2 regions of the Alteromonas sp. ABH4_453 genome follow, and region 2 is predicted to be linked to the other one. Evidence: riboswitches for the same ligand, from Rfam matches in the RefSeq annotation. Region 2 holds a riboswitch; the other holds the start of a gene.
What was found. Region 2 has a riboswitch for thiamine pyrophosphate ahead of thiC (phosphomethylpyrimidine synthase ThiC). Riboswitches for the same ligand answer to the same signal wherever they lie in the genome.
Positions count from the first base shown of each region.

Region 1: it holds a riboswitch for thiamine pyrophosphate, as region 2 does, so the genes downstream of both, ACXAGV_RS13355 (TonB-dependent receptor) here and thiC (phosphomethylpyrimidine synthase ThiC) in region 2, are expected to answer to the same signal.

Region 1 covers NZ_JBSWXP010000006.1:159,173-170,021, reverse strand. The annotation lists gene ACXAGV_RS13395 (DMT family transporter) at 1-705, opposite strand, end outside; gene ACXAGV_RS13390 (hypothetical protein) at 934-1,230, opposite strand; gene rimI (ribosomal protein S18-alanine N-acetyltransferase) at 1,359-1,859, opposite strand; gene ACXAGV_RS13380 (alanine acetyltransferase) at 1,868-2,539, opposite strand; tRNA gene ACXAGV_RS13375 (tRNA-Trp) at 2,847-2,923, opposite strand; gene ACXAGV_RS13370 (phosphotransferase) at 3,135-3,986, opposite strand; gene pnuC (nicotinamide riboside transporter PnuC) at 3,943-4,587, opposite strand; gene ACXAGV_RS13360 (hypothetical protein) at 4,593-4,850, opposite strand; gene ACXAGV_RS13355 (TonB-dependent receptor) at 4,868-6,958, opposite strand; TPP riboswitch at 7,014-7,117, opposite strand; gene ACXAGV_RS13350 (acyl-CoA thioesterase) at 7,248-7,673, opposite strand; gene ACXAGV_RS13345 (tRNA(Met) cytidine acetyltransferase TmcA domain-containing protein) at 7,733-10,075, shown strand; gene ACXAGV_RS13340 (tetratricopeptide repeat protein) at 10,227-10,849, opposite strand, start outside.
Region 2 covers NZ_JBSWXP010000007.1:114,017-124,865, reverse strand. The annotation lists gene gmk (guanylate kinase) at 70-711, opposite strand; gene ACXAGV_RS14975 (alpha/beta hydrolase) at 989-1,660, shown strand; gene ACXAGV_RS14970 (GGDEF domain-containing protein) at 1,809-2,870, opposite strand; gene hemC (hydroxymethylbilane synthase) at 3,071-4,009, shown strand; gene ACXAGV_RS14960 (uroporphyrinogen-III synthase) at 4,087-4,818, shown strand; gene ACXAGV_RS14955 (uroporphyrinogen-III C-methyltransferase) at 4,819-5,991, shown strand; gene ACXAGV_RS14950 (heme biosynthesis HemY N-terminal domain-containing protein) at 5,988-7,163, shown strand; TPP riboswitch at 7,275-7,386, shown strand; gene thiC (phosphomethylpyrimidine synthase ThiC) at 7,661-9,571, shown strand; gene thiE (thiamine phosphate synthase) at 9,568-10,849, shown strand, end outside.

The sequences.
Region 1 (10,849 bases), on a different contig from region 2:
ACCGAGACCCGTTGCCACTGGACCAATGTACGCCAGCAGTAACCAATCGCTTATATCGTAAGCCCCAAAATTAGGTGTTCGTTCAACTATCAGTGCAATAGCAAGCATGGCGAGACCTGCGATGGTAAACTGCCAGAAGACAGCTTCAATGACGCTTCCCTTCCACTTGTGAAAAGACACTCTTCGAATAGCGACCGCCCACAATGCAGATGCCAGCAACATACCAAAGAGCGGTAGCCATGCGCCCGGTTGTCCCGAAGCAAATAAAATCATTGCACAGCCAATGGTAGATATACCGGTTAGAATTAATCGCTTAGAAGGCGGGCGTTGCCGATACCATAGGGTGTCGATAAGCAGCATCCAAAGCGGTGTGGTGTAAATAAGAATACTGGCCGTGCCGGCAGGAATAAACTGCAGTGAGACAGTAATAAGCCCCATTGATAGGATAAACTGGAAAAAGGCAACGACAAACACCACCGAGCGATCTTTACGATTGAGCACCGGTAAACGTTTTTTGGTGATTAATACAAACAACGCAAGTACGGGAAGACTTAACAAAAAACGTAAGCACACCATCCATACAGGCCCCACAATCTCGAGACCTAACTTCATACCAGGCCAATTAAGTCCTAAGCACAACACCGCAACCAAAAGCATTTTAATACCTTTTGATTGCTCTTTTTCCGCCACCGATGATGAAGACATGCGTTTTAAAAAATCCAATTACACGAACTGCGTTAAGAGAAGTTTCTACCGCCCGGTAAGCTGAATGTAGGCGGAGAATTTTAAGGGCGCAAATATAAGTGAATTAGCAAGGGATTAAAACCTTCCTGACCGTGTAAATACGCCAATTTATCGACCAAATGGTCAACTTTTTAAAACCTTGTGGAAACTTTGCTATACGGGTGGTTAATCACTGATAAACACTTTGACTTACAGGTACAATGCAACAGACAGCAGCTTCCGCTCCCCTCTTTCTATTTTGCTTACGCTGTGCATGTACTTATCTGGCCGAAAAAAGTAAATGCGGTTAAAGAGATTAAAGATGACTTTCTCTGCCCAAAATTGACCGCCGCGCTTCGGCTTTTTTAGTACTACATTAAATTTAAAGTAACGCCCGCTGCCCATAGGGTCATTATGCTCTAACACGCTATGACCCTCTTTATAGGTAACCACATTTATAGCAAATCGTTTTGATGAGATTAAAGCCTTGTTGAGCACTTTAGCCATGCTATTTCTACCTTGGTTAATTGGGACGTGTTCTAATTTAAACACGCACGGCTATGGTCTGGAAGCGTATGCTGAGTTCAGATAATGCTTTGATATACGCGAAACGTATATGCCTAGGATTACAAACACTAGGCTAAGGTGGGATTTGTCCACTTCATGATTTTAGCGTTTTCTTTTTGTGCGCTGTTTCCATTACTCTTGTCATGCCCGTCATTATCACTTTTTACGGTGTAATAGTTTTTGCGGGTTTCTATATGCTCAAACCCGGAGCTCTCATACAGCGCAATAGCAGTATCATTACTTTCACGCACTTCTAGCCACATTTCACGCATTGCATTATTCACCGATGTCTCAATGACAAAATCAACTAAAGCGCGACCTATACCCTTGCCTCTAGCGCCACTGTCTACCGCAATATCCATCAGCGTAGCTTCATCAACGACTTCAAGCATAATGGCATAGCCAACAATCTTGTCATTATCAAAGGCAAACACCCCGTAATAGGGTTTGGTGAAACAGTCTGCGAAGGTACTTAGTTTCCAAGGCGACACTTGTGCCTCTTGATGGATAGCATGCGCAAGTTCAATGTGCTCGTTAAAGCCTTGTGGCGGTACGATTGTTAACTTCATCGACGCGACTACTGGCCATTAGCAGAGTGGATTAATGCGCGTGCTGCGCTGATAAGCTGCGCCCACAGCTCCCTTTTTTGCACAGTTGTGAGTTTTAGCGGTGTGGCTGGCAATATAATGGCCGTTTCGGTTACCGATAGCGTACGGCCAATCATTATGGTGCTAGCCCACTGTGACGGTATACCCAACTGAACACAGGCTAGCTGTAAGTCTTTTAGCCATTGCTGTGATTTTGCTTTCTGTTCGGCACTTAACGGAATACCTTCAGGCGATACTGCCCCTTTTGCTTCAGCTTGCGCAACTTCTGATTTATTCGCGACATTTTTCTCAGTTGCCCCATTTAATGGCACATGACGAGTGGGCGTTTTGGCTGCGACAGCATCTTTAGGCTTAGGTTTGTCTTTTGCATTACTGCCTACATTTGCCCTTAATTGGGCAAGGCGTGACTGCTTTTCTTCTTGAGAGATTGGCGTTGAAGGTGGCTTATTGGTTTGAGCGTTTTGGCTGAAGGGTAATTGTGTCGATGAACTACTACCAGTGCCGACGTTGCGTTGTACTGCATTAGTATTGTTTTTTTTCGCTTGGTCTTCCAGCTTTAGCTCAGTGTAGGCTTCTTTGGTGATCCAAACCGGGATCCCCATTTCTTGTAAAACCGCCTGCTGATATGAAGTAAGAGACATTGCGCAAAAACACCTAACGTGGATAGTTCATAGTATTTGTTTAGTTTACTAAAGTTGCAGGCTTGGTTGAATAACTATCGCGTTCTTTTGCTCGGATTGCACCTGCTGTTTAATGCTCAAGCGTTAATTCATAAGGGTTGATTCTTAAGCATTATTCGCAAATTTATAATGCCTAGCGCTTGGTATAAGAGGAAATAAAACAGCTGCAGCAAATTAAGCTCTAGCAAAAGAAACCAATAGGCTTTAAGAAGAATTTAACAAAGAAACGATTTAGGATTTGAACGCAAACGTTCACAAGAAGAGAAAGTGGCAGGGGTGGAGGGACTCGAACCCCCAACCATCGGTTTTGGAGACCGCTGTTCTACCAATTCGAACTACACCCCTAGCGCGCTGTGCATTATACGGATGACATTAAAAAGGTAAAGCCTTTTTATCACTACCATACACTGCATGCTCAATTAACACGCAATGCGCTGTTTTTTCAATCGAATAACACCAAATAGGCTTTATCTATCACCTGTGTTTTGTCTTATTGCCCGCTTTTAAACTGACTTCTATACAGCGTCACTTTTAAATACGGAGCAGTTTATGACAATTAAACTTTATTGGCGTTAAGCGCAGCAAACCACAGATCATTAGTAATAGCGACAATCTCGGTGTGCAGATCAAATTTCGCTATCGCCTCTTGCTCATCGATATTCATTAGCTTGGTGTAATGCTTAACGAGCTCTCTACTTTCATTGATTTCAAGTTTATTGATAAGGCAGCAACTTGCTAAATCGAAGTAGCGGTTTCCCATGGCAGCATATTCCCAATCAATAATTTTGAGTGAGTTATCTGCGCTCAGTAATAAGTGATTAGTTAACAAGTCATTATGACATAACACATAGTCGTCATCGTCTTGTTCACTTTTTATTACTTGTTTTTGCAATGATTGGGCTTTTAAATAAAGTTCACTGCTCATATCGAGCTGTGCAACATCAATATAATGCTGCCATCTTGATGCTAAATCTAATGACCTAGCGGTAATGGGCAAAGAATGAATACGAGCGAGGGTGTTGGCCAGCTCAAGCATTGAAAGCGTCGCACTGTCGCTGTGCTCTAGCCACTGCTCAACCCAGATGGTTTCATCATCGCTTAACCATATAGGTTGCGGCGCTACTCCCAACCTATAAAGCTGTTGCTGCAAAGCAAATTGGTGCGCACGATTAACCCCACTAAAGTCATCATCGCCCATCCATTTCACCGCTAAGTCGACAGAGTTACAATCCGACTTTGGTTGCCCACTACTTTGGAGGTTATTTGCGATCAAGGGTAACTGACTATCCGCGAGCTCTTGAACGCGGTAAACGTGATTTACCGCTCCAGCAGGGTGTGACGAAATTTTCGCACTGTCGCTAAGATTAAGCGCCTTTTGCAGCGTGGCGATGATATCCAACCTGTTCACCTTGTTTTTTATATTGTACTAGCCACTGGTAATACCCAAATACCGCAAAACCAACGTAGCCTAAGAACAGGCAAGCAGATAATGCATAACCCACTTGCAGGTATAAATAGGCGGACGCTAAATTGATGAAAAACCAGTAAACCCAGTTTTGCAGAATTTTATGCGCCACCATAAATGTTGTGACTACACTCAATAAATTAATGCTCGCATCTAATAGTAGGTACTCACTATTGAACTGTGAGCCTGCCACCTCAGAAAGAACCCAAGCGAGCAATAACATACTCGGAACAATGAGCAAATGAGCCCACAGCGGCCAATGAAGCACTGGCTTAACATCGCCGTCTTCCGACCCTTTCGACCACTGATAATAACCGTATCCCGCCATTATCATGTAAAAGAAATTAAGCGCAGACTGAAATGGCAACGTCACCTGCCAAAATAGCCAGGTATAAATTGCGGTACTCACAAAGGCGCACAGCCAACACCAGCTGTTCTGTTTTGCGGCTAACAGCACATAAGCAATAGCGAGGACAACCGCTACCCACTCTAACAGTGAAGTAGCGGTAATTTGAGAAGTGAACTCAGAAAAGAAGTTAGCCATTATGATTATTTTCTAGATTGCATGGCATCAAAATTTAAAAACTTAGCAACGAAAATAGCCTGCCCTACTTCTTCATGGGTTCTTTGCATTTCTTCACCAAGTACTTTCATAACCACACCATAGTCACCTGTAACCTGCGTGCTGGTTGAACTTGTCGAAACCATGATATCACTGTAGCTATTTAACCTATCAATGAAATCTTGAATAGGTGGAATATATTCGTTAACCAATGGGTACAACGACAGTTCAACCATAACTTGCATGTCTGTTTCCTTTTATTTTAAAACGCGTACTTTACCGTAACGCCAAACTGACGACCGTTACCTATTTGGTAATATGGCTCTTCAAAGGCGTATTCATCGCGAGGGTCATTGCTGAAACCACCAAACCCTCGCGTGTAATACTCGCGGTCAAATGCATTTTGAACCCACAGTGAGGTCTGCCAATCACCGTGTAACACCACAACCTCCGAATTAACCAGTGTTGTACTTGGCGCGGTTACATCATGGCCATCAGAGAAACGGTATTCGCTTTTGTAATCTACATCTACACGCCAAAGCATGCTATCTGTAAGTGCGTACTCACTATACAGGTTTGCGGTCCACTTAGGTGATTGAGCCTGTCTTTGCTCAGACACTTCAGTGCCGTCTGCTAGTGTATACCCTTCAAAAGTAGCGCTTAGGTAACCAACGCTTGTATCTAGCTGCCAATTATCAGTAGCAAACCAACTAAGCTCCAGCTCGGCCCCTTTGTTTGTTCCTAAATCAGCATTATCGATAATATCTACGAACCCTGCCGTGCCGTCATCACGGGTGATAACGTCAAAATCACTTACCTGGGTATCTTTTCTATCCATGTAGAAAATTGCAGCGCGGGCAATTAGGTCTGGTGTAAATAAGGGGCCCTTTACGCCTACTTCGTAGTTCCAGTTGTATTCCTCATCGAAGAATCGCTGATTGTCATTCACGCGGCTATCTGGGTTAAAGCCTGCACCTTTATAGCCACGCGAGATGCTGCCGTAATAGAAGTGCTCGCCTTGTGTATACTGAAGCGCTAATTTCCCGCCGACCATAGTGGTATCAAAGGCCCGTGTAAGCTGATTATTATCGGCATAATCAAAGTCATAGTTTTCGACTCTTAAACCGGCTACTAACTTTAAATTGTCATTCAAACGGCTTTCAGTCTGAGCATAGATAGCGGTAGTTGTTGGGGTATACTCACTGGCAAAGTCACTATCAAGATACGTGTATTGACGTAGGAGCTTTTCTTCCGTGTTTTTATAAAATACGCCTATTGTCCAGTCGGTCATACCATCAAAAAGTGCAGCACTGTCAGACGACACAAAACGCAACTCACCGGTTTGAGTTTCAACATCGCGGTAGTACGCATCAAACGATGTGTAACCCCATGGGTGAAAGCCAGTAAAAGTCCAATCTTCATCGTAGCCATAAGCAATATTGTGAGAAGCATGGGTGGCAATTAGAATAAAGTCGCCCGCTGCTGTATTGGTTGTAGAGCGCGCGCTTACAGCGTGGGTTTGATGCTCGTCAAAGCCTGGCTCGTCAGACAGGGTTTTGTTGTCATTGTCTAACGAGAATGCATCGTAACCGTTATCAATGTCATACCAGCGATAAGTAAGTGCAAGCGTGGTTCTTTCGTCTACACTGCCCTCTACAGCGAAGCGCAATGCAGTTTCATCGATATTATTAGTGTCGCTTCTACCTAAAAACGTATTTTCTACAAAACCATCGCTACGGTCATGCACCAGTGCAACGCGATATCCCCAATCAGAATTAATATCGTCGCCAGTGGCACCTTCAATACGGTAACTATCTTTATTGCCAATGCGGGCCTCAACGTAATCTGGCGCGTCGCTTCCTACATTGTTACTGGTAAGCTTTACCGCTCCAGCCAGGGCACCCGTACCATAGAGCGTAGCTTGAGGCCCGCGATAAACTTCTAGTTGTTTGGTATCAAAAATAAGACCTGCTGCGGCAAGACCAGAAAAATCGAATTCATCGACAATAAAGCTCACAGAAGGATTAATAGGCTCGGCAAACTGGCTACGCTCACCAATACCACGTATTTGTATGAAGCGGCCACGAGATGCGCCTGCAGCGAAGTTCACATTTGGAATACTGTTTAACACGCTGTCTATATGGCTAGGCTGCCTACTGCTAAGACGTGCTTGGTCTAAAATAGTCGCACTAGCACTTAGCTGGTCGAGTGTGGTTTGACGAAAATCACCTGTTACAACGACGCGTTCAATATCAGTTGGCGTGCTATTTGAAATGCTGTTTTCTTTGCTTTCTTGTGCATAAGATGCAACAGAACACGCAAGTAGTGAAAGAGTGAAAAGTGTTTTATACATGGGATCTCTTATTCTTATTTAAGAAAAAAGATCCGGGTCTAACGGCAGGTGATAAGGCTATATTGTGAACCATCCCTACGCCGGTATTATCCGGATCAGGTTTAAGGGTTCCCACGAATGTGGATCTCAGACCGAAAACGGACACCCCTTGGTATAGTGTTGCGTAGCTAAAACTAGCAAACTCAACAACTGCGACGGAGTCTACCAGTTCGATACACGCCGTCAAGCAGATAACACATTAAGCTAAGGTCATAAATTTTATATGATATAAGGCGTTGAAAGCTGAGGGCTATTCAGCGTCAATATTCATATTTAGGCGACGTACTTCATCGTCAGTTTGAGCCTTTAACCCTTCCAAGGTTTTGCCGTGTGCCGTTGGTTGACGGGTATCTGGGTCAACCTTTACAAAAACGATATCGTCTGCAAAACAAATAGTTTTCTTGGTGGCTTTGTTACGAACTAAGCAGCTTACGGTAATAGACGTGCGACCCACAGCCTTAGTTTTTAGGCCAAATTCTACGATATCTCCCTGCATAGCCGGTGATTCAAAACTAATTTCACCAATATGCTTAGTTACCAAGCAATTAGTTTCTAACTGACAAATAGCCCAAATTGCAGCTTCTTCGTCTATCCATTCTAACGCGCGGCCACCGAACAAAGAATTGGCGTAATTAAGGTCGTTTGGCATAACTAGACGCCTAGAAAGAAAGCGCATTCGAATTCCTCATAATAAATCGCTACTATAGCATTAGATTATACCGAAAAAACTGATTCATGGCGCTAACTCAATTACGCGAATGGCTATTAGCCCCTTATTGTGAAGATGGCTCAAACGTCACTCCGCCGCTTCACCGAAAAATACTTATTGTCTCTGGCGGAAATGCTTTCTGTAATGCCGCACTTTGCTGCATACACTCGCTCGCGGATGACATTTCATCTATGAGCATTGCAAGTTTTACTGGCAACACGCTGAAAGGAAAAAAGCGCAAACAGGTACTAGGTTGCGAATACGACACGGCTATCTTGGACTGCCGCGATACTTTCAAGCCAGGAGATATGATGGCTGTAGCAGGTACTGTTAAACGCCAAGGCTGTTTAGTACTTGTGTGCCCAGATTTCAGAGAGTGGGTCGAAAATGTTTCTGTGCCGTTTATTTCAGAAGGTTTTACGCTTGCTCGCAGCCGTTACCTCGCCCGCTTTATTGAACGCCTTCGGAATAACGAGTATGTAGCCTTTCATACAGAAACTGAAACAATTCTGCCTGATGTAGAAAGGTATCGCGTAGGGCAAACACCTAAGCAACACGCTTTTAAAAGTGCGCGGTTTAAAACGCAAGAACAACAAGATGCCTATGAAAGTTTGTATCAAGCATTCTCAGTAAACCAATTAAATGCTCTCGTCACTGCTCCAAGGGGACGGGGCAAATCCTCTCTATTAGGTATATTCATCGATCGCTTGATCAGCGAAGGAAAAAACGTGTTGCTTACTAGCGAGCAAGTGAGTAACGTTGCTAACCTAATGTCGCGTGTCAATAATCACAAGGCTTCGATATCCCCCCCGCTTTTGTCATCTTATGGCTTCTCTGATGACAAAGAACCAACGCCAATTAATCACAAAATAACACCTCTAGGTTCGGTTAAATGGGTCCCCCCAGACAGTGAGCTTCTTTATAGCAGCAGTCCTTCTTCCTCTTCTTATTGCAATAACAATGGTTGCAGTAAGAATGCCCCTTTCGATCTTGTTGTGGTTGATGAGGCAGCGTCCTTACCATTGCCTGTTTTAGCACGTATGTTGGCCCATAACCCACAGTGGGTATTAAGTACTACGCTTCAAGGTTACGAAGGCTCAGGAAATGGTTTCATTCACAAACTCATTCCTAACTTACCTAACACTGTTGAGCACCTAAGTTTGTCAACGCCGCTGCGTTGGTTTGATAACGATCCTGTTGAGAGGTTCTTAAATCACACCTGTTTGTTTGAAGAATATTCCAAGAAAGATACCCCGTGCCTCTTCGCCTCTGAAAACCGAGCTAAAAATAACATCGCACTTTTAGAACAAGAAGACAGTGAGTTGTTGATGAAGGTCTGTAGTTTCAATATTTGTTCATTTGAAAATATGGCTGAACACATGCTTCAACAAGTGATGTCACTTCTTGCGCTTGCACATTACCAAACAACGCCTGACGACTTCATGCGTTTATTAGACAGCCCAGACGTGCTTGTTGCCACACTTAAAACAGAAAGGTTGGTGCTTGCTGCGGCAATAATCAATATTGAGGGAGGCAACAGCTTGGGCGCTTTATCTTGTGAGATTGCATCGGGGCGTCGCCGTCCACAGGGTCACCTAGGTGCACAGCGGTTAACATTACTGTCGGCAGACCCTAAAGCCGCAACGTTTAATTACTGGAGAATTAACCGTATAGCAGTACAGCCGAGGCTCCAAGCCAGAGGGATTGGTAGCTACCTTGTTCAAAAATTGATTGAAATAACTCATGATAAAGCCATTGATGCTTTGTGCACGTCGTACGGGACAACAGCTAAACTCGACAAGTTTTGGTCTAACCAGGGTTTTCAAATTGTTGATTATGGGAGAAAACCAAACAAAGCCAGTGGAGAAACCAGTGCTTTAGCTATCTTACCGAAAACCTCTAGTGCAAAAGCTATGGTTACGAGGCTTATCGCGTTGAAAACTAGCCTCAACAGTGCCGCAAAGCTAGATGAACTTCCCCACTCTGTTCTTTCAACCTATGTAAACAAGCTTATTCACTTTACTCTAGGAACACGCCCACTAGACGATGTGTGGCCCATCTTAAAAAAGTTAGCTTGCGAAATAGAACCGATGAGCAACAAGAATGACCATAAGTCGCGTCAAAAAAGCGGAGGACAGAAATACAGTGACTTGGCTTTAGAGCAGGAAGAATCGCTTACTGTACTCAACCAGTTAGTAAACATTATAGACTCACAGGATTACTTGAAAGCGCTTTTTACAAGTTCTGATAGAGAAATAGGGTGTATTAAGGCGTTATTAAAAGATCACGATATAAAAGTAAATGGATTGAAAGAGGTCACATCCTTAATTAGAACGACTGTCCAACCCGCTTTCGATTCAATAAATTAATTTAAATAACGCTATTCAAAAAGATTTGAATACTTCTATTGTTCGTTGAAAAACGAATTTATATTTTTATTGCTTCACCTTTGGAGTAAACAAACCTTAGCTAAAGACAAAAAAAGCCTCCCGAAGGAGGCTTTTGAGCTAAAACCGAATATTAAATGTTAATACCACGGTTTTTAGCTTTTTCCTTGATGTAAGGTTCCCACGCAGCCGCGTTACGGCGTAGTGAGCGATCTTTCTTAGCTTCCTGTACATGCTTGTACGCAGACTTGAAGTTACCCGCATAGAAATTCGCTTCCATTAATGTGAAGTGAATCTTCGCCGGGTCTTCGGCACCACGCTCTAGAGCATTTTCAAGAGCTTTGATAGCACCCTTATAGTCTTCAGCTACAAGTAAAAGTGTACCTTGCTTACGATAATGCTCAGGGTCTGAACTCTTAGCTGCAGCTTGTGCATACAAGTTTGCCGCTGTTTTGAAGTTCTTGGCCTGATGATATGCATTAGCAATGTTAGCTAACATATCCGCATCGTTTTTAAGCAAACCTTCTTTTGAGTGCTTTTCAAGCAACTTAGCCGCCTTGTAAGGCATACCGTTGCTTTGATAAAGCTGAGCAAGCGTTTTGATTTCTGACTCTTTTTCTAGATAACCTTGCATGTAAGCAAGCTCTAGCGTTGAAAGACCTTTCTTATAGTCTTCAACTAAGATGTAGAAAAAGCCTAGACGCGACCACCAAGTCTTTTCCTGAGGGAAAGTTCTAACAAGATCTTCCGCCACAG
Region 2 (10,849 bases):
CAGTCAGATCGCGCAGATAGGGCAGCGATCGCCTGATGTTAAAACAAAACACCCATAATAGGGTTAAGCTTACGCGCTACCGAGCAGTTCGTCCAATAGCACTTGATGACGCATCTGCTGTTTTACTGTTCGTAAACGCTGTGCTGTCACAATGGCTTCTAAGTCACTCAATGCCGTCGCAAAATCATCGTTAATGATCACGCTATCGAACTCACTAAAGTGAGACATCTCTGCTACTGCTTGTGCCATGCGCCCTGCAATCACTTCTTCACTGTCTTGGCCGCGGTTGTTTAAGCGCTGCTCTAATACATTGAGTGACGGAGGAAGAATGAAAATACCACATGTGTCTGGCATAAGCTTTTTGACTTGGCGAGCGCCCTGCCAGTCAATATCTAAAAATACATCAATACCGCGATGTAGCGTCTGCTCGATAGTCACTCGGGATGTGCCATAATAATTGCCAAACACTTCTGCGTACTCAAAAAATACGCCTTGTTCGATAAGTGCTTCAAACTGCTCTCGGCTTACAAAATGGTAATGGACACCGTCTACTTCACCCGGACGCGGTTGACGTGTGGTATGAGACACAGACACCTGCATAGGCGTGGCTGCATTGCCTTCATACTTTTCCATTAGTGCCTTGATAAGGCTTGATTTTCCTGCTCCTGAAGGAGCAGCAAGAATGAATAAATTACCGAGTAGTGAAGCCATAGGATATTAAAATTCTATCAAAATGTGGTGATTTCAAGTGGCAATGATAGCATATGAAGCCATTGCGCCGTAACTGCGATTATCTGGTTTATCCATTGATGGTGCATACTCTTTAGTCGCAGACCGGTGTTAGCAAAATAAATAACAATAATAATTTTCTTAAGATGATGGTGGTAGAAAAAGTACTCTGACCCCATTTTTTTGGAAAAGACAGAGATTGCCTGTGAGAAAGGATAACCATTGGTGATAAAGCAACAACAAAACTAGGAAATAAAGAATGACTCAGCAACTTCTGCCGTGCGTAGAGATAAACCCTTCCACTACGCCTGATGCCTGCGTTATCTGGCTACACGGTTTAGGCGATTCTGGCCATGGTTTTGCGCCTATCGTGCCTGAACTCAAACTTCCCGAATCAATGGCGGTTAAATTTCTCTTTCCCCATGCACCTGAGCGCCCCGTTACCATTAACGGTGGAATGCGTATGCGCGCCTGGTACGACATCAAATCATTAGATTTTGAAAGTCGTGCCGATCTAGAAGGTGTAAAAGAGTCAGCTGCGCAGGTAGAAGCACTTATTGAAGCGCAAATTGAAAGTGGTATTCCTAGTGAACGCATAGTACTTGCAGGGTTCTCTCAAGGCGGGGTGATTGCACTTCACCTAGCCCCCCGATATACCCGCAAGTTTGCTGGCGTCATTGCACTATCAACCTATATGTGCGAGCCATCGCTACTTGGAAGCGAAGCAAAAGACACCAACCGTGAAACGCCTATTATGATGGCCCACGGTGACCAAGATGAAGTAGTACCCGTATTTATGGGCAACGCGGCATTTAAAACGATAAATGAGAGCGGTTTTAACGCTACTTGGCAGACATATACAATGCAGCATAATGTCTGCATGCAAGAACTAAACGATATCAGCGCTTGGCTTCAGAAAGTTTTAAACTAAGTTTTACGATGCATTAATCAGTGTGGTAGCTAGCTTCAAAGCTTGCTATCAGACTGCATCAAGCAGTTTCTGACTACTATGATTGCATTTACCCTTCTCACTCATGCCTTGGCATTAAGGCGAAAAGAAGAAGGTGTTAGACGTAGCGCTATTCAGCAACGCGGTTTCTGCCTCCATTTTTGGCTTTGTACAGTTTGTCGTCGGCTTGTTTTAAGCTAGCGTGCAGTTTGTCATCGGTAAGTGCGGTAGCCACGCCAAAACTGGCGGTAATCTTGTGATTGATATCCCCTTCTATAAATGGACTTTCTTCAACCACTTTTCTCATTTTTTCCGCAAGTTTTACGCCTTGGCTCAAGGGCGCTAGAGGAAAGAGAACTAAAAACTCTTCTCCGCCGGTGCGCGCAACAATATCAGATGCTCTAACAGCGCCTTTAATAATGTTAGTGAAGTGGATTAGAACCTCATCACCGATATCATGCCCATAGGTATCGTTAATCTTCTTAAAGTGGTCTATATCTACAACCACTGCGGTTAACGGGAAGTAAGCACCTGGATCTTTCATGGCCCGTTCAAAAAAGACGGTTTCTAAAAATCGTCTATTTGGCAACTTGGTGAGAGGGTCAGTGTTTGCCTGTCTCATCCGCTCTAAGTTTTCACGTAGCATTTCTTTACGGCTTTTGTGCCAGAAATTTTCGCCAATAAAGGCAACACAAATAAAACAAAATGTAGCGATCAAGAACCGTGAAACATGCTCATCAGAGTATTTAGCAACAATAACGTCTTGGTTATAGAGCATATAAATGGCAAGCACCATGGTGACCGCAACATAGACCATGGCTGGCTTGAATCGCACGACTATTATTTGAATAAATATCAGAGGGAAAATGAAATATAGCCCTGTACTATTCAACCCTCCAGTGTAAACCAGAGCATTAATAGTAAATAAAACGATAATCCCTGCGACATAGTAAAAAGCGTCACTTTTAGGAAAAATATGTGACAGTGCAACATTGAGATAAATCACCGAAGCAGAGGTAGCTAAAGCGCCTACTAATAATGGGTTGTCCGTACCCCAATTAAGCCATGCCATGAACGCCATAATGGTAGCCCCGACGTAGGAAATGAAGTACAGCGTCAATCTGCGCCTTTTTTCTTCAGCCTCGTCTTGCTGTGCGTTTCTTAATAATTGTCCTATCGGCGTGTTGTCCATGCTTACAACTTTACTCCTCGAATGCTTAAGTGGACATTTTGTCCACGTACAGCATAGACGCATACCTCCTTAATCGCAAAGTAGAAAACTGCGTCTAATTTCAAACATTAATACAGAAAATGCGTATACTACGGGGTACTTCGTATGACGTTGTGTGTTACATCGTTTAAGTTTCTTTTTTTACAGAGTTTGGAATAGCCATGAGTCATCTCAACACTACCCGCACCGTTCGAATTGCTACTAGAAAAAGTGCTTTAGCGCTTTGGCAAGCAGAGTATGTGAAGGCAAAATTGATAGAGCACTATCCATCAATGACCGTTGAGCTTGTTCCTATGAGTACGCAGGGCGATAAAATTCTAGACACACCCTTAGCTAAAATCGGCGGAAAAGGACTGTTCATTAAAGAATTAGAAATTGCCATGCTAGAAGGCCGTGCTGATATTGCAGTGCATTCAATGAAAGACGTACCGGTAGAGTTTCCTGAAGGTTTTGGTCTGCACGCTATTTGTGAACGCGAAAACCCGTTTGACGCCTTTGTATCTAACGACCACGATAGCCTTGATGCGTTACCACATGGCGCAATAGTAGGCACATCAAGCCTTCGCAGACAGTGTCAAATTCGCAAATATCGACCGGATCTTGTCATTAAAGACCTGCGCGGTAACGTAAACACCCGCCTAGCCAAGCTCGACGCCGGTGAGTATGACGCCATTATCCTGGCCTCAGCGGGTCTTATTCGCCTTGAAATGGAATCTCGTATTCGTATGCCGCTTCCTGCCGACATTTCGCTGCCGGCTGTAGGCCAAGGTGCAGTAGGTATTGAATGCCGTAACGACGACGAAGAGCTAATTAAGTTGCTACAGGCTCTGAATCATGCAGACACCAACAGCCGGGTTACCGCAGAACGCGCTATGAACGAAAGACTGGAAGGAGGCTGCCAAGTACCTATCGGTAGCTTTGCTACCCTAGACGGCGACGTACTAACCTTAACGGGTATGGTTGGCAAACCAGATGGCTCTGAACTGTTGTTTGCGTCAGCTACAGCGTCGCGCGAAAAAGCGACGGATATAGGCATTGAAGTGGCTGAAGCGCTTTTAGCGCAAGGTGCTGGGGAAATCCTTAAAGCACTTTATAACTAAGTTATATTTAGTAGAAGCGCGCATTCCTATGCACGTAGAAATGCGCAACAAACTTAAAAGGATGAGAGTTAGATAAAATGCTTCTTTTCACGCGTCCACTGCCAAAACTGAAAGCGAGTGCTTCGGCTTTCGAGCAAGCAGGCATCAATGCGGTAGGGGTAGCCACTTCTGACATTATTAAAATCTCTTCTGAACAAAAAGCCGCTGCAGAGTATTTAGCCTTAAATACAGTAAACGCAATTATTGTTACCAGCGTATACGCTGTGAATAGTGTTATTTCGGGGCTGCGTGACACAGCCACCCCACTCCCTTTGATTATTGCCGTTGGTGATGCCACTGCGCGCAAACTGCAGGCTGGCCTTGAAACGTTTTCTTCGGCGAATGTTGTTACTCCAAAGGTCCATACATCCGAAGGTATACTGGCAATGCATCAGCTTAATGAGGCAAACTGTCAGCATGTCGTTATTATTAAAGGTGAAGGTGGGCGAGAAGCCATAGCAAAAGGATTAGACGAAAAAGGTATTTTAGTAAATAGCTTTTGCGTTTATAAAAGAGAGCAACTTGCACGCCCAGTTTACACAAAACGGTGGAAAATGGGCGAAGTTAGCGGCATTATCGCTACAAGCGAAGCAATGGCACTGCAACTGATAGAACAATTTGGTCATGCGCTATTAACTTTTAAATGGTTAACAGTGAGTGATCGCATCGCCCTGACCCTTAACAGCAAAGGCATTAAGGAAGTAGCGGTTTGTCAGCGAGCCACCGATCAGGCACTCATTGCTTGGGTAAAGGATAACTGGGAGTATTGAATGGCCAACAATAATGAAAATAGCCCACAAAAAGAGGAACTCGTAAAAGTGGAAGCTGAAAAAGAAGTAATTGAGTCTTCTGCCACGCAGAGCGAATCGACTGAATCTAGCGCTAAGCAAAAGAAATCGTCAGGCAATGGTCTGTTGTGGTTCGTCGTTATCATCTTATTGTTGGCCGTGTTAGGTATGGCTGGCGCAGGTTACTGGTATTATATGCAGCAGCAATCGGCCAGCGCAGATTCCGCCAACGCACAGCAAAGCAATACCGCGAAATTAAACAGTATTGAGCGCGAGCGTAGTGACATTTTAGCGTCTTTAGAAGCCGTGTCGCGAACGAATGAAGCACTGCAAGGCACGGTAACTGAGCTTAAAGCACAAAATGAAAAGCTTAGCCTACAGGCCGAGTCTACCCTTCAACAGCTAAACAATATGGAAGGTCGCCGCCCAGCCGACTGGCTAATTGCAGAAGCTGACTATTTAGTTCGTATGGCGGGCAGAAAGCTTTGGCTGGAAAACGATGTTCGCACAGCAATTTTGCTATTGGTTAATGCAGATAAGCGTTTAAAATCATTGGCTGACCCGTCGGTACTACCCGTTCGCGCTAGCCTAGCTGAAGACATTCAAACGCTACAGCAGCTAAACCCTGTGTCGCAAAGCTCAGTGGCGCTCGCCCTGACTGGCATGATCGCGCAAATCGATAAACTGCCATTGGATACCTTCGAACAACCTGAAGATGCTAACGCAGAAGACACCACCTTGTCTGAGTCGGCTGACGATTGGCAGGACAACTTAGCAAAAGTATGGCGCTCATTGGTTAACGATTTTCTTACCGTTAAATCCATTGAAGGTCCTGTTGAGCCGGTACTTTCACTAGAAGCACAGTTCTTAGCGAAAGAGCAGCTTCGCCTGCAGCTTATGCACGCACAAACGGCCGCGCTTCAGGGCGATGCAGGGCTTTACAGCCAATCGCTTCAGTACGCACAAACGCTGCTTATTGAAAAATACGATACTGAAAAAAGCCAAGTAACTGGCTTTGTCGACGCATTACAAAACCTGATTGCCACAGATATATCGCGCCCTATTCCAACAGAGCTAGCGTCACAAAAACCGCTAGAGCGTTTACTGGACAACCGCGTTAAGCAAGTGTTCGGACAAGGAGCAAGCGCACTATGAAATGGTTAGCTATTGCCCTTGCGGTATTAGCCGCATTCGTTGTTGCACTCATTGTTGGACCAATGCTACTTGGCGATAAAGGTTACGTGCTTATTTCTCTTGGCAGTACAGCCATTGAAATGACCGTGATCAGTTTTTGTATATTGGTGACTGGTGCCGTTATCGCTTGGTATGTACTATCGAGACTTGTTGTGTGGGCGTTAAGCCTGATAACGGGCTCCCACAAGTGGTTTGGTACTTTAGGTGAGCGCAAGCGTAAACGCGCTTTTTACGATGGTTTACACGCTATGGCCGCTGGTGATTTTGATTCGGCGCAAAAAGCGTTAGGCAAAACCACCAACGGTGATTTCGAAGGTGTTAATTACTTGGCCTCAGCGCAAATTGCACTTGCCAACGGCGATTTAGCCAAAGCCCGCTATTTCCTTGTTCAGGCAACCGACTTTCCAAATGCCAAAATAGCCGCAACAGTAATGCATGCTCGCATTGATGTTGCTGAAGAAAAGTTTGATGCAGCACTAGAAAAACTTAACGAACTTGACGAGCAAGAGCGCGAAAACAAGCAAGTTGTGCAGTTAAAAGCACAAATTCTTGCCAAGCTAGGTAAATGGCAAGTGCTTCAAGAGAATTTATCAGGCTGGCGTAAAGCTTTGCCTAAAGCTGATTACACCACGTGGAGCCAGCGTATTGCTAAAGGTAAGTTTGCAGAAATTGCCAGTAAGCAAGGTGCCGTTGAGCTTAAATCGTATTGGGACACTTTGCCTCGCAAATTACGTCACGACGACGCTTATCGCGCCGCTTATATTCAGCAATTGCTTGACCAAGGCATGCATGCCGACGCACAAAATTTACTAGTTGAATGGCAAAAACGTGGGCCGAACAGCGCTCTGTTTCCACTGTTCACGCAGCTTAATATTCCTGATGCATCGCCATCACTACGTTTGCTTGAAAGCTGGATAAAGCAAGACGAAGAAAACGTGTCGCTATATTCCACGCTAGGCCAAGTGGCGTTCAACTCGGGCGATGATGTGTTGGCGGAAAAAGCGCTGCTTAAAGCCACAAAAATGCAGTCGCGCAAAGAAGACTTATTGCTGCTATCTGCCATTAGTGAACGCAAGCATGACACAGCTACCGCCCTTCAGCTTTACAAGGAAGGACAGCAACTAGCTAGCTAAATGAATATTCGTTTAGCTTTCTGGTAGTACTTGTATTTCAACTAAAGTTGAAGATATAGTAAAAAGGAATTCTCAATTCGGGTTGTTTCAACAACAACCCGAATTGACTCAAACAACTTGTCGGAGTGCTTCACTGGTAACCCAGTAAGCTGAGACCGCGAAAGTGGGATCCGTAGAACCTGATCAGGCTAATACCTGCGAAGGGAACAAGAAAATACAATGTGCACAATGTTAAGCCGTAGTTTTACATTGTGAAGCGAAGTTGTTTTGCTGTTGATGTACAGGCAAACCCATTACGGTGTTGCTAGTTACTCAAGGTAAACTGCTCAAGTTTATCATCTAGTGAATATCAACGGTGTAAAGTGCTGAAATCACCAGTACCTTCACCAACAATCTCGCTAAAGTAACGGGCTTATCCCCTTCAAACACTTACACACTGTATTCTCCTTCACTCCTGACAAGCATTTTTAGAACCTAAATTTACAAGGTAAAATGCTATGTCGAACAGACGCGAACAACGCCAACAAGCTCAGCAATTCATATATGAACTAGCGGGCGAAGCTTACCCCAATTCCACACGCCACTACGAGTGTGGCAGCCGCAACGATATCCGTGTGGCCATGCGCCTTATCCACCAGCACGACAGCCTAGTCGGTGGCACCGAAGAAAACCCTATCTTAGAGCCGAACCCACCTATTCCGGTGTATGACACCTCGGGTCCCTACGGCGACCCACAAGAGAACATAGATGTTCACAAAGGCTTAAGCCCACTTCGTCAAAAGTGGATTGAAGAGCGCAGCGATACGTTCGAACTACAAGGCGTATCATCAAGCTTTGCAAAAGAACGTGAAAACGACATTTTTACTGAAGATTTTCGCTTTATTCGCAGCCGCAAACCACTAAAAGCGAAAGCGGGTAAAAACGTAACGCAACTGCACTACGCCAGAAAGGGCATTGTTACCCCTGAAATGGAATACATTGCCATTCGCGAAAACATGGGCCGCCAAGCCATTAAAGATGCCGAACTAACGCAGCAACACAAAGGTGAGCACTTCGGCGCGAGTTTGCCCGATACCATCACGCCTGAATTTGTACGCCAAGAAGTAGCCGCAGGCCGCGCCATCATTCCGTGTAACATCAATCACCCCGAATTAGAGCCAATGATTATCGGCCGCAACTTCTTGGTGAAAATTAACGCCAACATTGGCAATTCGGCAGTCACCTCATCTATTGAAGAAGAGGTAGAAAAGCTGGTGTGGTCAACGCGCTGGGGCGCCGATACCATCATGGACTTATCTACCGGCAGAAATATTCACGAAACCCGCGAGTGGCTGCTGCGTAATAGCCCGGTACCTCTTGGCACTGTACCTATTTACCAAGCACTAGAAAAAGTAAATGGTGTGGCTGAAGACTTAACCTGGGAAATGTTTAAAGACACGCTGATTGAGCAGGCCGAGCAAGGGGTAGACTACTTCACCATTCACGCCGGCGTGCTGCTTGAATACGTTCACCTTACCGCAAAGCGAGTTACAGGTATTGTATCTCGCGGCGGCTCCATCATGGCGAAGTGGTGTTTAAGTCACCACCAGCAAAGTTTTTTGTACGAGCACTTCCACGATATTTGCGAAATTTGCGCGAAATACGATGTCGCGCTATCGCTAGGTGACGGTTTGCGCCCAGGTAGCGTGGCTGACGCTAACGATGATGCGCAGTTCTCTGAATTACGTACCCTTGGTGAACTAACCAAAATTGCGTGGGAATACGATGTTCAAGTAATGATTGAAGGCCCGGGCCACGTACCCATGCACATGATTAAAAAGAACATGGAAGAGCAATTAAAGCACTGCCATGAAGCGCCTTTCTATACCCTTGGCCCCTTAACTACCGATATCGCACCGGGCTACGACCACTTCACATCCGGCATTGGTGCCGCCATGATTGGTTGGTACGGCTGCGCAATGCTGTGCTACGTAACACCGAAAGAGCATTTGGGTTTACCTAACAAAGAAGACGTTAAACAGGGGCTTATCACGTACAAAATAGCGGCTCACGCTGCCGACTTAGCGAAGGGCCACCCCGGCGCGCAAATACGCGACAATGCTATGTCGAAAGCACGCTTCGAGTTTAGATGGGAAGATCAGTTTAACCTTGCATTAGACCCCCACACTGCGCGCGCTTATCACGATGAAACCTTGCCGCAGGCCTCTGGCAAAGTTGCGCACTTTTGCTCTATGTGCGGACCAAAATTCTGTAGCATGAAAATTTCTCAAGAGGTACGTGATGTCGCTAAACAAGCTGAAACCCAAGAGTTCGAGAAAGAAAAAGGCATGAAAGACATGGCTGATGCGTTTAATCAATCGGGCGCTGAGCTTTATCACACTGCAGATAGCAAGGTAGAGCTGCCATGACAAACAGCCACCTAACCACACCCATACTAGAGCCACCTAGCGCAAGGCTGCCGGTGGTATGGTGTATAGGCGGCGTTGATTCAAGCGGTGGCGCTGGTATAACTCGCGACGTCATCACGCTTGCCGATTTAAGTGCCCATGCCTGTGTGCTCACCACACAATTTACTGTGCAATCAAACCAGCATCTGCTTAGTACAGAAAGCATGAGTGCATCTGCGTTAAACCAGCAGTGGCAAGTGCTTTACGAAGATACGCCACCACACGCTATTAAAATTGGCGCTATCGCAAACGATGAGCAAGCACTTTTACTTTGCGCACGTATTCAGTCGTTAATAAAGCCTCGCCCGTTTGTGATATGGGACCCTGTGCAGGCTTCTTCATCTGGCGGTATGTTAAGCGACTTAAGCGAAAGCGTTGTTGACGAGTTGCTGAACACGGTTGATTTGGTTACCCCAAATATCGACGAGCTCGCTTGGCTGTCTAATTTGCCGGTAAACGACGATACCAGCTTAGCGTCAGCAATAAACCGGCTAATAGGAAAAGGGGCAAAGAGTGTTTACGTCAAAGGCGGCCACGCCGAATGGCAGACTCAGGCATATGACACCTTTGTTTGTGCCTCGCACACCCTTCACTTTAGTCAGCCGATAATCAATAACGGTAAACTTCGGGGCACTGGCTGCATGTTAGCAAGTGCAATTGCAGCATTTATCGTTCACGACTATTGCATAGAAGATGCGCTCACTCTAGCAAATGCCTATGTGTGTGAAGTAAGGCGAAAGACCCTTTACGAGCCTCATACTGATAGCGCTAAGGCGTATAGTCATGGGGCTAATTTGCCCACGTACTTCCCGCGAACTAACGGTTTTCCCGCCAACGCTATAAGTTTTCCAAAGGTAAACTTTCGTCAAGGTAGCGCTGTTTTTCACAATAAAGATTTGTGCCTAGAGAATTTGTCGAACAGCGACCTCCCCTCAGAAAGTGTGCTAGGTAATGTAGCCCGTTTCCCTACACTCACTCATACGAACCTAGGCATATACCCCGTAGTAGATAGCGTTCAGTGGATAGCGAGGCTTTGGCCAACGGGCGTAAAAACCATTCAGCTAAGGGTGAAGGAAGGGTCACAACAAGACATTCGCCAACAGATAAAAGAGGCCATTGAGTTAGTGGAACACACCAATTGTCAGTTATTTATTAACGACTACTGGGAGCTAGCCATAGAGCTAGGGGCTTATGGCGTACATCTAGGTCAAGGAGATCTCGACACTGCAGATTTAAACG